One region of the Streptomyces sp. NPDC019890 genome, then DNA from elsewhere that is predicted to be linked to it. Evidence: riboswitches for the same ligand, from Rfam matches in the RefSeq annotation. Region 1 holds a riboswitch; each other region holds the start of a gene.
The links. A riboswitch is a leader RNA that binds a small molecule or an ion and turns the genes downstream of it on or off. The one in region 1 is predicted to bind cyclic di-AMP.
Positions count from the first base shown of each region.

Region 2: linked by a shared signal. The riboswitch ahead of ACI2LP_RS29300 (M23 family metallopeptidase) and the one ahead of ACI2LP_RS26545 (peptidoglycan DD-metalloendopeptidase family protein) in region 1 are both predicted to bind cyclic di-AMP.
Region 3: linked by a shared signal. The riboswitch ahead of ACI2LP_RS14440 (transglycosylase family protein) and the one ahead of ACI2LP_RS26545 (peptidoglycan DD-metalloendopeptidase family protein) in region 1 are both predicted to bind cyclic di-AMP.
Region 4: linked by a shared signal. The riboswitch ahead of ACI2LP_RS32560 (M23 family metallopeptidase) and the one ahead of ACI2LP_RS26545 (peptidoglycan DD-metalloendopeptidase family protein) in region 1 are both predicted to bind cyclic di-AMP.

Region 1 is NZ_JBJDQK010000011.1:6,369-9,491, reverse strand. Features, by position in the region: gene ACI2LP_RS26550 (SGNH/GDSL hydrolase family protein) at 1-400, opposite strand, end outside; gene ACI2LP_RS26545 (peptidoglycan DD-metalloendopeptidase family protein) at 563-1,507, opposite strand; cyclic di-AMP (ydaO/yuaA leader) riboswitch at 1,512-1,668, opposite strand; gene ACI2LP_RS26540 (alpha-galactosidase) at 2,065-3,123, opposite strand, start outside.
Region 2 is NZ_JBJDQK010000013.1:152,216-155,338, reverse strand. Features, by position in the region: gene ACI2LP_RS29305 (M16 family metallopeptidase) at 1-634, shown strand, start outside; cyclic di-AMP (ydaO/yuaA leader) riboswitch at 862-1,023, shown strand; gene ACI2LP_RS29300 (M23 family metallopeptidase) at 1,036-1,794, shown strand; gene ACI2LP_RS29295 (GntR family transcriptional regulator) at 1,983-2,660, shown strand; gene ACI2LP_RS29290 (HPr family phosphocarrier protein) at 2,876-3,123, opposite strand, start outside.
Region 3 is NZ_JBJDQK010000004.1:473,399-476,521, forward strand. Features, by position in the region: gene ACI2LP_RS14430 (cytochrome P450) at 1-458, shown strand, start outside; gene ACI2LP_RS14435 (transglycosylase family protein) at 571-1,476, shown strand; cyclic di-AMP (ydaO/yuaA leader) riboswitch at 1,742-1,913, shown strand; gene ACI2LP_RS14440 (transglycosylase family protein) at 1,917-2,585, shown strand; gene eno (phosphopyruvate hydratase) at 2,971-3,123, shown strand, end outside.
Region 4 is NZ_JBJDQK010000023.1:11,623-14,745, forward strand. Features, by position in the region: gene ACI2LP_RS32545 (LPXTG cell wall anchor domain-containing protein) at 1-226, shown strand, start outside; tRNA gene ACI2LP_RS32550 (tRNA-Met) at 356-429, shown strand; gene ACI2LP_RS32555 (PP2C family protein-serine/threonine phosphatase) at 600-1,778, shown strand; cyclic di-AMP (ydaO/yuaA leader) riboswitch at 1,993-2,149, shown strand; gene ACI2LP_RS32560 (M23 family metallopeptidase) at 2,161-3,123, shown strand, end outside.

The DNA of each region.
Region 1 (3,123 bases):
CGCGCGTGTCGAAGCCGGTGGTCACCATGACCGTGCCGACGGCTCCGGTGAGCTCGGCGACGGCCCGCTCGAAGCGCTCGGCCACGTCGTCCGGGTCGGTGCCCGGCCGGATGATGTCATTGCCGCCGGCGCAGAACGTCACCAGATCCGGGGCGAGTTCCTTCGCCCTCGGCACCTGTTCCGCCACGATCTGGTCGAGCAGACGGCCGCGTACGGCGAGATTGGCGTACCTGAAGGTGTGTTCCGGCATCCGGTCGCCGAGCAGGACCGCGAACCGGTCCGCCCAGCCGACGTACGTCCCGTCGGGGCCCGGGTCTCCGACGCCCTCGGTGAAGCTGTCACCGATAGCCGCGTACGACCCGAATGCGCCACTGTTCTTGTCTCTCGAATCGTCTGCCACGAGTCCATATCTTTCCCTTACGGGTGTGACCTACGCGACCGTAAGGAGGGGTTGACGAGGGGTGATCTATACCACCGGTCAAGTTTCCCCCAACCCGGAATACGCCGAATCCCCTCGCGCCGCTGGGGGATTCGGCGCGAGGGGATCGGCGGGACCGGTGGATCAGATCGAGACACCGTGCTGGCGCAGGTACGCCAGCGGGTCGATGTCCGAGCCGTAGCTCGGGCCGGTGCGGATCTCGAAGTGAAGGTGCGGACCGGTGGAGTTGCCGGTGGAGCCGGACAGACCGATCTGCTGGCCGCCGCTCACGCTCTGGCCGGCGGAGACGGCGAGCGAGGAGAGGTGGCCGTACTGCGAGTAGCTGCCGTCGCCGTGCTGGATGACGACCTCGTTGCCGTAAGCGCCGCCCCAGCCCGCGGAGACCACGGTGCCCGGACCGACGGCCTTGACGGTGGTGCCGGTGGAGGCGGCGAAGTCGACACCGGTGTGGTAGCCGCTGGACCACATGGAGCCGGCGAGGTGGTACGGAGTGATCACGGTCGCGCCGCTGACCGGGGCCGTGAAGCCGGAGCCGCTGGTCTGCGAGGCGCTCGCCGAGTCACCGGAGGAGGACTGCGCGGAGGCCTTCGAGGCGGAGGCCTGAGCGTCACCGGAGGAGGGCTTTGCCTTGCGCTCCGGGCGCGGCTTCGACTCGTGGTGGGCCTTCGCCTTCGACTTCCCGCCGAGGGTGAGCTTGAGGCCCGGGTGGATCAGCGAGGGGTCGTCGCCGACCTGCTTGCGGTTGTCCTCGTACAGCTTCTTCCAGCCGCCGCGGACATGGTGCTCGTCGGCGATCTTGGAGAGATAGTCACCGGCGACGACGCGGTAGGTGGTGGGGGCGGCCTGCTTCTTGGCGAGCGGGGCCGTGGCGGCGGTCGTCGGCACCTGCGGGGTGGCGGCGGTCACCGCCGTGTGGGAGGTCGCGGCGGGCGCGGTCTGGCCGGCCGCATGGGCGCCGGCGGCGCCCATCAGCGGAAGGGCGATGGCGGCGCCACCCGTACCGGCGGCGACGAATCCGCGGGTGATCGGGCTGGTCCTGGGACGGCGGTGCTTACCCTTTCCGGGCATGGCGCATTCCTCTCCGGCGCCTGCGAGGTGAGCTGTCGGGTTCGGGCTGGAGATGCCCGGTCGAGCAAAATGCACGACTTAACCCCGAGCCGTCCGGGATGTCCGGAATCGGCATACTTCTTGGGTCCCCCGCTCCTGCCACGCGTGGGTGGGTTTCGAATTCCGGGCGGCGGCAGGATTAGGCGGTCCGTCCGGATTGACGGTGACGCTAAACGAGCCGGATCAAAAGGAACAAGCCACTGCTTTCGCCGATCATGGGCCACTGCGGCATCAAGGGGAAATTTCCCGTCACCCTCCGTGGAACCGGGAACCGCAACTCTCCGGCCCGTAAGGGATTTCACGCCCCACACGCCGCCACGGACCGTCACGAATATGATCCTGCTCACGAGGCGTGCCCCATCTCCTTTGCAGACGGGGCACGTTATATCTAATCGTCCAATTCGGACAGAAGCGTCATTTAATGACGAGGGCTCTCACTTACGTCCACATTCCCGCCTTTTTGGCCGGAGGAATTCCACCGCCCTGCGTCCAGGGCCCGGGCCCTGCCGCGAGTCGCCTCAGCGGCGGCGCAGCCTGATCACGGTGGCGTCCAGGTCACCCTTCAGTCCGGTGTGCAGTCCGTGGTGCAGCAGCACGGACCCGCGGTGTACGGCGCCGGTGTCCACGCACGCGTAGCCGGCCGCCGGGTCGATGCCGCGCAGCCGCAGCCGCGGCGGCTGCTCTCCGTAGTGCTGCGCCTGCAGCCAGGCGAGTACGACGGTCTCGCAGCCGCGGACGTACTGCACGGCGCTGAGCCCGCCTTCGGGCGCCCGGAGCCGGTACAGCTCGCCGTGCTGGACCAGCGGCCGGATCTGCTTGTAGAGCTCCACCCAGCCGCGTGCCTCGGCGAGCTCCTCCTCGCTCCACGCGGTGAGGTCGCCGCCGACCCCGAGCACACCGGCCATCGCGCTGACGAAGCGGAGGCGCAGCGTGCTGACGCGGCCGTTGAGCTGGACATTGGGGCTGTCGGTGACCCAGGCAGCCATGACCCGCGCGGGGTGCAGCTGGGTGAAGCCCTGCTGGATCGCGAGCCGGTCCAGCGGGTCGGTGTTGTCCGAGGTCCACACCTGGTCGGTACGGGAGAGGATGCCGAGGTCGATCCGGCCGCCGCCGCCCGAGCAGGACTCGAAGGCGACGGACGGATGCGCGGCGCGCAGCCGGTCGATGAGTGCGTACAGCGCATGCACATGCTCGACCCACAGCTTCTGCGGGTACGGTTCGCCGGGCCAGCCCGCGTCCGTGAAACAGCGGTTGAAGTCCCATTTCACATAGTCGACGGACGCGCTCGAGAGCAGCCCGTCCAGCTGGTCCCATAGGTACTCCTGTACGTCCTCGCGGGCGAGGTTCAGTACAAGCTGATTGCGGAACTCGGTCCTGGCGCGGCCGGGGTGATGCTGTACCCAGTCGGGGTGCGCGCGGTAGAGATCGCTGTCGGCGTTGACCATCTCCGGCTCGACCCAGATCCCGAACTGCATGCCCAGCGCGTGCACTTCGCCGGCGAGCGGCCCCAGTCCTTGCGGGAAGCGTTCGGCGTTGGGGGTCCAGTCGCCGAGTCCTGCGCGGTCGCTGGTGCGCTG
Region 2 (3,123 bases), on a different contig from region 1:
CGGCCGTGTGGTGATCGTGGACCGGCCGGGCGCCGTGCAGACGCAGCTGCTGATCGGCCGCATCGGTGCGGACCGGCACGACCGCGTGTGGCCCGCGCAGGTGCTCGGCGCGTACTGCCTGGGCGGCACCCTCACCTCCCGCCTCGACCGCGTGCTGCGTGAGGAGAAGGGCTACACCTACGGCGTACGCGCCTTCGGCCAGGTGCTGCGCTCCGCCCCCGACGGGTCGGGCGCCGCGATGCTCGCCATCAGCGGCTCGGTGGACACCCCGAACACCGGACCGGCGCTGGACGACCTCTGGAAGGTGCTGCGTACGCTCGCGGCCGAGGGGCTGACCGACGCCGAGCGGGATGTCGCCGTGCAGAACCTGGTGGGTGTCGCCCCGCTGAAGTTCGAGACGGCCGCCTCCGTCGCGGGCACGCTCGCCGACCAGGTCGAGCAGTTCCTCCCGGACGACTACCAGGCGCAGTTGTACGTCCGGCTGGCCGAGACGGGCACTGTCGAGGCGACGGCGGCTGCCGTCAGCGCCTTCCCGGTGGACCGTCTTGTCACGGTGCTCGTCGGCGACGCCGACGAGATCGAGGAGCCGGTGCGGGCGCTGGGCATCGGTGAAGTGAGTGTTGTCACAGGCTGATTGAGAAAGCCGGTGCTCCTCGGCCGGCAAACAACTCCTTACAAACAAGCGGAACCCCGGCATCCAGAGTGGAGCCGGGGTTCCGTGTTATGTCCGCTTTGTTGGAGAGGCTGCGTGTCTGCCCTGTGGGATGCGCTACAAAAAAGCCTGTCTGTTTGGTGATTGAAAGTGGCCCGGCCTAGCGTCGGTCCGGCTGTCCGCCAGAAGCCCGCCGCATCCGCGGCATCGGACAGTCATCGCCGAGTCCCCGTCAGGCGCGAGCCTGGGGAGCCGGGGACCCATGTCCCTGGGGTGAATCGGACGCCTTCGCACCCGTGCGGAGGGGCCCGTAGGAGACCTTCCTGCTCCGAACCCGTCAGCTAACCCGGTAGGCGAGAAGGAAGGAAAGGATCAGCCACTACATGGCGTTCACCCGTGCCACCGGGAAGCACCGTGCCCCGAGCCGCCTGTCGCGACGCAGCGCGAACATGGCGGGTGCCGCGGCCCTCGCCACGACCGGCGTCATCGGAACCCTCGCTTCCCCGGCGCTCGCCGCCAACACGAGCACGACCGCGGTCGAGGACACCGGCCTGACCCCGGTGGTGACCGCCGAGACCCTCGCGGACCAGATCGCCGACCAGGCCGCCGCCCAGGAGCAGGAGGCCGCCAGGGCGAAGGCCGCGGCCGAGGCGAAGCACAAGGCCGAGGTCCGTGCCAAGGAAGCCCGCGAGGCCAGGGAGCGCGCCGCCCGCGACGCCGAGCGCAAGCGCCTCAACTCCTTCGTGGCCCCGATCTCCGGCTCGTACATCTCCACCGGCTACAAGGCCGGCGGCGCCATCTGGTCCTCCGGCAGCCACACGGGCATCGACTTCCATGCGGCGTCCGGCACCACCGTGCACGCGGTCGGCTCCGGCACCGTCGTCGAGGCCGGCTGGGGCGGCGCGTACGGCAACAACGTCGTGATCAAGATGAAGGACGGCTCGTACACGCAGTACGGCCACCTCTCGTCGATCAGCGTCTCGGTCGGCCAGAGCGTCACCCCGGGCGAGCGGATCGGCCTCTCCGGCGCGACCGGCAACACCACCGGGCCGCACCTGCACTTCGAGGCCCGCACCAGCCCCGAGTACGGCTCCGACATCAACCCGGTCGCGTACCTGCGTGCACACGGTGTGAACGTCTGAGCGGACAGCTCGTACAGCTCGTGGAGAAGGCCCCGGCGTGCCGCCGGGGCCTTCTGCCTTTGAGGCACTGGCCAAAAGATATCCATGGATTCCGGAGAGCCTTCGGAAAATCGTGCTCGCTGCAATAGAGTCGACCGAACAGACGTCAATCGGCTGCGTTTCGCGCGGATTAAAGCGGAGGTTCGGTCATGCGCATTCCCGCGCACTCGGTATGCACGGCGATCCGCGACGACATCGTCTCCGGTGTATTCGAGCGGGGCAGTCGGCTGACCGAGGAGCAGCTGGCGCGCCGCTACGGCGTCTCACGTGTCCCGGTGCGCGAGGCCCTGCGCACCCTGGAGTCCGAGGGTTTCGTCACCACCCGCCGGCACGCCGGTGCCTGCGTCGCCGAGCCCACCGAGCAGGAGGCCGCCGACCTGCTGGAGATCAGGATGCTGCTGGAGCCGCTGGGCGCCGCGCGCGCCGCCCAGCGGCGTACCGAGGCACACCTCAAGGTGCTGCGTGGCCTGGTCAGGCTGGGTCAGGAGCGGGCGCGCCGGGGTCAGGGCGAGGATCTGCGCTCACTGGGTGGCTGGTTCCACGAGACGCTCGCGCAGGCCTCCGGCAGCCCCGGCCTGACCGCCCTGCTCACCCAGCTGCGGCACAAGATCGCCTGGATGTACGCCGTCGAGCAGCCGGCCAAGCCCGTCGACTCCTGGGCCGAGCACGGCGCGATCGTGGACGCGGTGGCGCGGGGCGACGTGGAGCGGGCCCGGGCGCTGACCAGCCTGCACGCCGAGCGGGCGGCAGCCGCGCACCGGCTGCGCCGTCCGGAGCGGGTGAGGACTTCGCAACATGCCGTAAACACCGCGAGCGTCCGCAATTAACAGTCGCGCCGTATACAAAGGGAAGACAATTGTGGTGGCTGTATTTCTGCTGCCCGAATTCACGGTCGGCCCGGAAATGAACGGAGCCGCGGTCTCCCGAATTCGGGATGCCGCGGCTCCGCGTTGAGCACATTCGACTGTGGCCTCGGACTGCCGGGCTCGGACCGTCCGGTCCTGGACTCCCTGACGTGGACGGTTCGGCTCGGACTCTCGGGTCAGACGGTCTCGGGAAGCTCCTCGAGCCCTTCGGCAACCAACCTGGCCAGCCGGTCCAGCGCAGCCTCGGCGCCGTCCGCCTCGGAAGCGAGCACGATCTCCTCGCCGCCCTGCGCCCCCAGGCCGAGCACCGCGAGCATGGACGCCGCGTTGACCGGCTCGCCGCCGGCCTTGGCGATCGTCACCGGGACGCCGGAGGCGGTGGCGGCACGGACGAAGATGGAAGCGGGGCGGGCGTGAAGGCCCT
Region 3 (3,123 bases), on a different contig from region 1:
AACAGCGGGAGCGGCTCCAGGCGTCCCTCGCCGCCGGTGAGACCGGGCTGCTGGCCACCGGCGTCGAGGAACTCCTGCGCTACGACGGGCCCGTGGAGCTCGCGACCTGGCGGTTCGCCACCGAGCCGCTCGTCATCGGCGGCCAGGAGATCGCGGCGGGCGATCCCGTACTCGTCGTGCTCGCGGCCGCGGACCGGGACCCGGAGCGGTTCGCCGAACCGGACACCCTCGACCTGTCGCGGCGCGACAACCAGCATCTGGGATACGGGCACGGCATCCACTACTGCCTCGGTGCGCCGCTCGCCCGGCTGGAGGGGCAGACCGCGATCGCCACGCTGCTCAGGAGAATGCCGGACTTGCGGCTTGCGGGTGATCCAGCCGATTTGCGGTGGCGTGGGGGACTCATTATGCGTGGATTGCGCACACTGCCCGTTGAGTTCAGGACTCGACAGATCTGACGGTCTGTCAAGACTGTGACTTTCACGTGATCTCCGCTGCATCGACTTGTGACATGCCTTCCTATGCAGCTACTTTCACTGCCGTCTCGGCAGTCACGCGAAAGGCAACCGCATGCTCTCCGGTAATGGTCGACACCGCCGCCCCCGTCAGGCTCCGGCCATCGTTGTCGCGGCAGGTGTGACCGGATCGGCCATCGCGATCCCCCTTCTCGGTGCCGGTTCGGCCTCCGCCGCCGACGCCTCCATGTGGGACCGGGTCGCGGAGTGCGAGAGCGGCGGCATGTGGATGGCCGACCTCGGCAACGGCTTCTACGGCGGGCTGCAGTTCTCGCAGGAGACCTGGCAGAGCTTCGGCGGCACCGCGTACGCGGCGCGCGCCGACCTCGCCAGCCGCTCCCAGCAGATCGCGGTTGCGGAGAAGGTCCTGGAGGCGCAGGGCCCGGCGGCCTGGCCCGGCTGTGCGGCGATCGCGGGGCTGAAGAACGACGGCGCCGCGACCGGCGTCGACCCGGGCGTCCTGCCCCTGCCCGGCCAGAGCGCCCCGGCGGCGCCGGACGCGCCGGACGCGCCCGACGCGTCGCCGAAGACGACCGAGCCGTCCGAGGCCGCGGAGCCCTCTGCCGAGCCGTCCGCCGAACCGTCCGCGGACGCGACGGAGCCGGCGACGCCCGATGCCACTCCGAGCGCGGACGCGGGCGTCGACAGCGGAAGCGGTAAGCACCGCGGCGAGTCCGCCCCGGAGGAGACCGAGCCGGGCAATACGGACAACACGCGCGAAGCGGGACGTCATGCCTCGCGAAGTGACGGCCCAACACGCGCCGAAGCGGACAAGAGTGACACTTCGGACGTCCCGTCGGGCGAGTACACCGTCCAGGCGGGCGACAGCCTGTCCGCGATCGTCAACAAGGAGAAGCTCTCCGGCGGCTGGACCGCGCTCTACGAGGCGAACCGGGGGACCGTCGGCGACGACCCCGACCTCATCCTTCCTGGCCAGAGCCTCGATCTGGGCGCGAAGTAGCGGCAGTTCGCGGGCTTATGTCCGAGTCTGCGCAAGTGAGACATGAGTCTCTTTGTCCCAACTGGCATGACTCGTCGGGCGGAATCGCTCATTCCGCCCGCTACCTGCGGAAACGAGTGTTACCGGAGAGGCGAGATGGGCGATTTCTCCCCGATGTTCATCTTTTGAACATCGGGGAGAGGTGTGTCTACGGTCTGACCGCTCGCCATCGCGGGCACCACTGACCGTCACGCCGAATCCTGCCGTCGGTCGGGGGGAGTAGTCGTCGCGTAGAGCGCCGAAGGCAGGAGCGGGGGACCCAAGGTAAGCGCCGGCCCCGGCCACTGAGAGGTGGTCACCAACCGGCTAGGGGTGAAGTCGCGCGCTAGGACGCACGACCGGGCAACTCACAGGCCCGAACCCGACAGCTCACCTCGTAGGCGTCGGTGAGGAGACGTTCCATGCTGTTTTCCAGCAAGGGCAAGCACCGCCGCCCGTCGAAGACCACTCGCATCGCCACGCTCGCCGGTGTCACCGGTGCCGCCTTCGCCGTCCCGCTGCTCGGCGCGACCTCGGCCTCCGCCGCCACCGCCGCCGAGTGGGACCAGGTCGCCCAGTGCGAGTCCGGCGGCAACTGGTCCATCAACACCGGCAACGGCTTCTACGGCGGCCTGCAGTTCACCAACTCCACCTGGGCCGCCTACGGTGGCACCGCCTACGCCTCGCGCGCCGACCTGGCCTCCAAGGACCAGCAGATAGCCGTCGCCGAGAAGGTCCTCGCGGGCCAGGGCAAGGGCGCGTGGCCGAACTGTGGCGTGGGTCTGTCCAACGCCGCGTACGACGGCGGCTCCGCCGACTCCGGCACCGCGCAGCAGGCGAAGCCCGCCCCGAAGCGCGCCGAGGCCCCCACCACCCGCTCCGCGCGCCCGGCCGCTCCGAAGCCCGCCGCCAAGGCCACGGGCTTCAAGAAGGGCGACGGCGAGTACAAGGTCAAGGCCGGCGACACGCTCAGCAAGATCGCGCAGGCCGAGAAGGTCAAGGGCGGCTGGACGAAGCTGTTCGACCTGAACAAGGACATCATCAGCGACGCCAATGTGATCTACCCGGGCCAGCAGCTCCACCTGAGCTGACCCGAGGTCCCGGGCCGGCAGCTCCACCTGAGCCGGCCCCACCCGGACTTCTGCATCAGTTGTCCGGGACCGGACATCCGGACCCCGGATTCCGGTGGACCCGGCGGCCCACCGGAAGCGGCGGACCCCCGTCCCCCAGCCACCCCGGCTCGGTGCGTTTTCCCCCGTACGCACCGGGCCGGGGTTCTGTCTGTCGTCCCCCGCCTGCCGCCGCAGGCCGTTACCCGCTGGTAGACCTTGTACCCCTTTGTCCGCTGCCGCGAGCCTTGGGGGCCTTTTTTGTCCCAGCGGGCGGGCATCGGCTGGCCACAGCCCTGGAGCCGGTTAGGCTCATGTCGCAAGGCCAAAGAGACCCTGCACTTCAAGCGTCACATCCCAGAAGGAGATGCTCGTGCCGTCCATCGACGTCGTCGTAGCCCGGGAAATCCTGGACTCCCGAGGCAACCCCACGGTCGAGGTCGAGGTTGGCCTCGACGACGGCAGCACGGGTCGTGCTGCTGTTCCGTCCGGCGCCTCCACCGGTGCGTTCGAGGCTCTT
Region 4 (3,123 bases), on a different contig from region 1:
GCCGAGCGCGACCCCGACCACCCAGCCCTCCGCGACTCCGTCCGCCTCCGTCACCCCGTCCGCCTCGGCCTCCGCGGTGGCGGTCGGCGCCAACACCCCGGTCACCACCACCGGCGCCCTGGCCAGCACCGGCTCCTCCCGCACCACCTGGTACGCGGCCATCGCGGCCGTGGCCCTGATCGCGGCCGGTGGCGTGCTCACCGCACTGCGTCTGCGCCGCCGCTGAGTCCGGCCCCCGACGACCCCGGGCGCAGGGATCGGACGCCGGGCGGAGGGTGGAACAGCTGCCGCGCAGCTGTTCCACCGGTAAATGGATTTGATCTTGCTCCGGATAGCGTAAGGTTGTGTTCACCGACGCGGGGTGGAGCAGCTCGGTAGCTCGCTGGGCTCATAACCCAGAGGTCGCAGGTTCAAATCCTGTCCCCGCTACTGAAAACAGTGGCCCGGCACTCGAGAAGAGTGCCGGGCCACTGTCGTGTCCGCCCATCGGTGTTTCGCCCGGTTGGCCGACGGCGAGTCGCCGCGCGGCGCGACTGAGGCCAGCCTGGGGAGGGCGCGGTACCTTCCGCAGCCTGGGCGGACGGGGCAGGAGAGCACTCGTGGGGCACCGAGGACGGCACGGCGGCATCAGCGCTCGCAGCTTTGTCCGCGCGCTGCCCACGCTGTTGATCATCGGCGGTGTCATCTTCGATCTCTCCACTCCGTCCGAGTTCACCGCGTCCCCCCTCTTCGCGGCTGCCCCGCTGATCGCGGCCCCCTTCTTCTCCTGGCTCACCACCCTGCTCACCGGTGTCGCGGCCGTCGCCGCGGTGGTCGGTCTGCACATCTACAACGACACCCTGGACAGCGTCTCGGCCAACACCGAGCTGTTCACCGTGGTCACCGTCGCCGGGCTCGCGCTCATCATCAATCGGGTCGTACGGCTCAGCGGCGAGCGCCTCGCCTCCGCCCGCGTCATCGCCGAGACCGCGCAGCGCGCCGTGCTGCCCACGCCCGCCGAACGGATCGGCGGGCTGCAGGTCGCCGCGCGGTACGAGGCGGCGCAGGCGGACGCCTTCATCGGCGGTGACCTCTTCGCCGTGCAGGACACTCCGTACGGGGTGCGCCTGGTGGTCGGCGACGTACGGGGCAAGGGGATGGAGGCGGTCGAGGCGGTGGCCGTGGTCATCGGCGCGTTCCGGGAGGCGGCCGAGCAGGAGGCCACGCTCGAAGGGGTGGCCAAGCGCCTGGAGCGGGCGCTCGCGCGCGAGGGCACACGGCGGGACAGCCTGGAGATCTTCGAGGAGTTCACCACGGCAGTGATCGCCGAGATCCCGCGCCGCGACGAGATGGTGCGCGTGGTGAACCGTGGCCATCCGGAACCGCTGGTGCTGTACGCCGACGGGAAAGTGCACGCGCTTGCGCCGACCGAGGCCGCGCTGCCGCTGGGCATGGGCGAGCTGAGCGGATGGCCGGACCGTGGGGACTCGTTTCCGCTGCCCGCCGGGGCGACGCTGCTGCTCTACACGGACGGCCTTTCCGAGGCGCGCGACGCGGACGGCGTCTTCTACGACCCGGCCGCGCGGCTCGGCGGCCGGCTCTTTCCCGGGCCGGAGGAACTGCTGGACGCGCTCGTCGACGACGTTCGACTGCATACCGGTGGCGGCTTGACGGACGACCTGGCCCTGCTGGCGGTCAGCCGTCCCGGGCAGGGGCAGCAGGGCCGCCGCAGGATCGTCCCCGTGGTCAGAGCGAAGAGTCAGAGCCAGGGAAGGCCACCGGACCCGCACCGTGTGTAGTCGAAGCGCACCCCTCCGCATCACATATGAACCACCGTCAGGTGAAGGTGTGAGAGGAGAGGCGATCAAGTCGCCCGTATCCGGCCGTTTGTGTCCCGGTAAGTCCGTGACGAACTCGTTAACGATCACTCGGAACAGCTTGGAATCCGGCCCTGGCGTCTATTAACGTTCGATAACGCAGCGCGGTCGTCCCAGCCGTCGCAAGAGACGGCACCGTGCGCGTGCGCCGAATCCCGCAAGGGAACCGGGGAACCACCAATTGGGGTGAATCGGGCACCTTTTGCCGCTCTTTTCCGCGGTCGAAGCGCTCGTAGGAGACCTTCCTGCTCCGAACCCGTCAGCTAACCCGGTAGGCGAGAAGGAAGGAAAGGAGTACGCCTCAGTGGCGTCCAACACCCCTGCCCCAGAAGCACCCTTCAGGCCCGACTTCTTCAGCGGCGAAGAGGGGGCGGAGCGGGCGTGGGAGGAATGGAACCCCACCGAGGACTCCGTTCGTCCGGTGCGCGGACGGCACCGTGTCGTCAAGCAGCGCGGCGGGCTCGCCCGCAGCTCCACGGTGCTCGGCGTCGGCGTGATCGCCGCGGTCGGCGCGGGCGGCATGGCCACCGCGCAGGACAAGCCGCCGGTCTCCATATCGCTCCCCGACTCGATCGCGGACAACCTGCCCGACGCCAAGTCCCTTCCCGGCGTGGGCTCTTTGCTGTCCGACGACTCCTCGGACACCGACGCCGGCAACACCTCACCGCTCACGGCGGTGACGCTCGCCTCGGACACCGACTCCAAGACCGCTGCCGATGGCGCGGCCGGCGCGGGTGAGGCGCTGCGCGCCCGCATCCTCCAGCAGGCCGAGCAGCAGCAGGCCGAGGCGGACGCCGAGGCGAAGGCGGCCGCGGAGAAGCTGGCGGCCGAGAAGGCCGCGGCGGAGGCGAGGAAGCAGCAGACCGCGGCGGAGGCCAAGGCCGAGGCGGAGAAGCTTGCGGCCGAGAAGGCCGCGGCGGCCAAGGCGGAGGCCGAGCGCCTCGCCAAGCTCGCCGCGAGCTATTCGCTGCCCACCTCCTCGTACACGATCACCTCCACCTTCGGTGAGGCCGGCTCCATGTGGTCCTCGGGCTACCACACCGGCCTGGACTTCGCCGCCCCGACGGGCACGCCGCTCAAGGCGGTCCACAGCGGCACCGTCAAGTCGGCGGGCTGGTCCGGCTCCTACGGCTACCGCACGGTGCTGGAGCTCGATGACGGCACGGAGATCTGGTACGCCCACCAGTCCTCGATCTCGGTCAGCGCGGGCCAGAAGGTGTCGACGGGGGAGACGATCGGCCGCGTGGGTGCGACCGGCAATGTGACC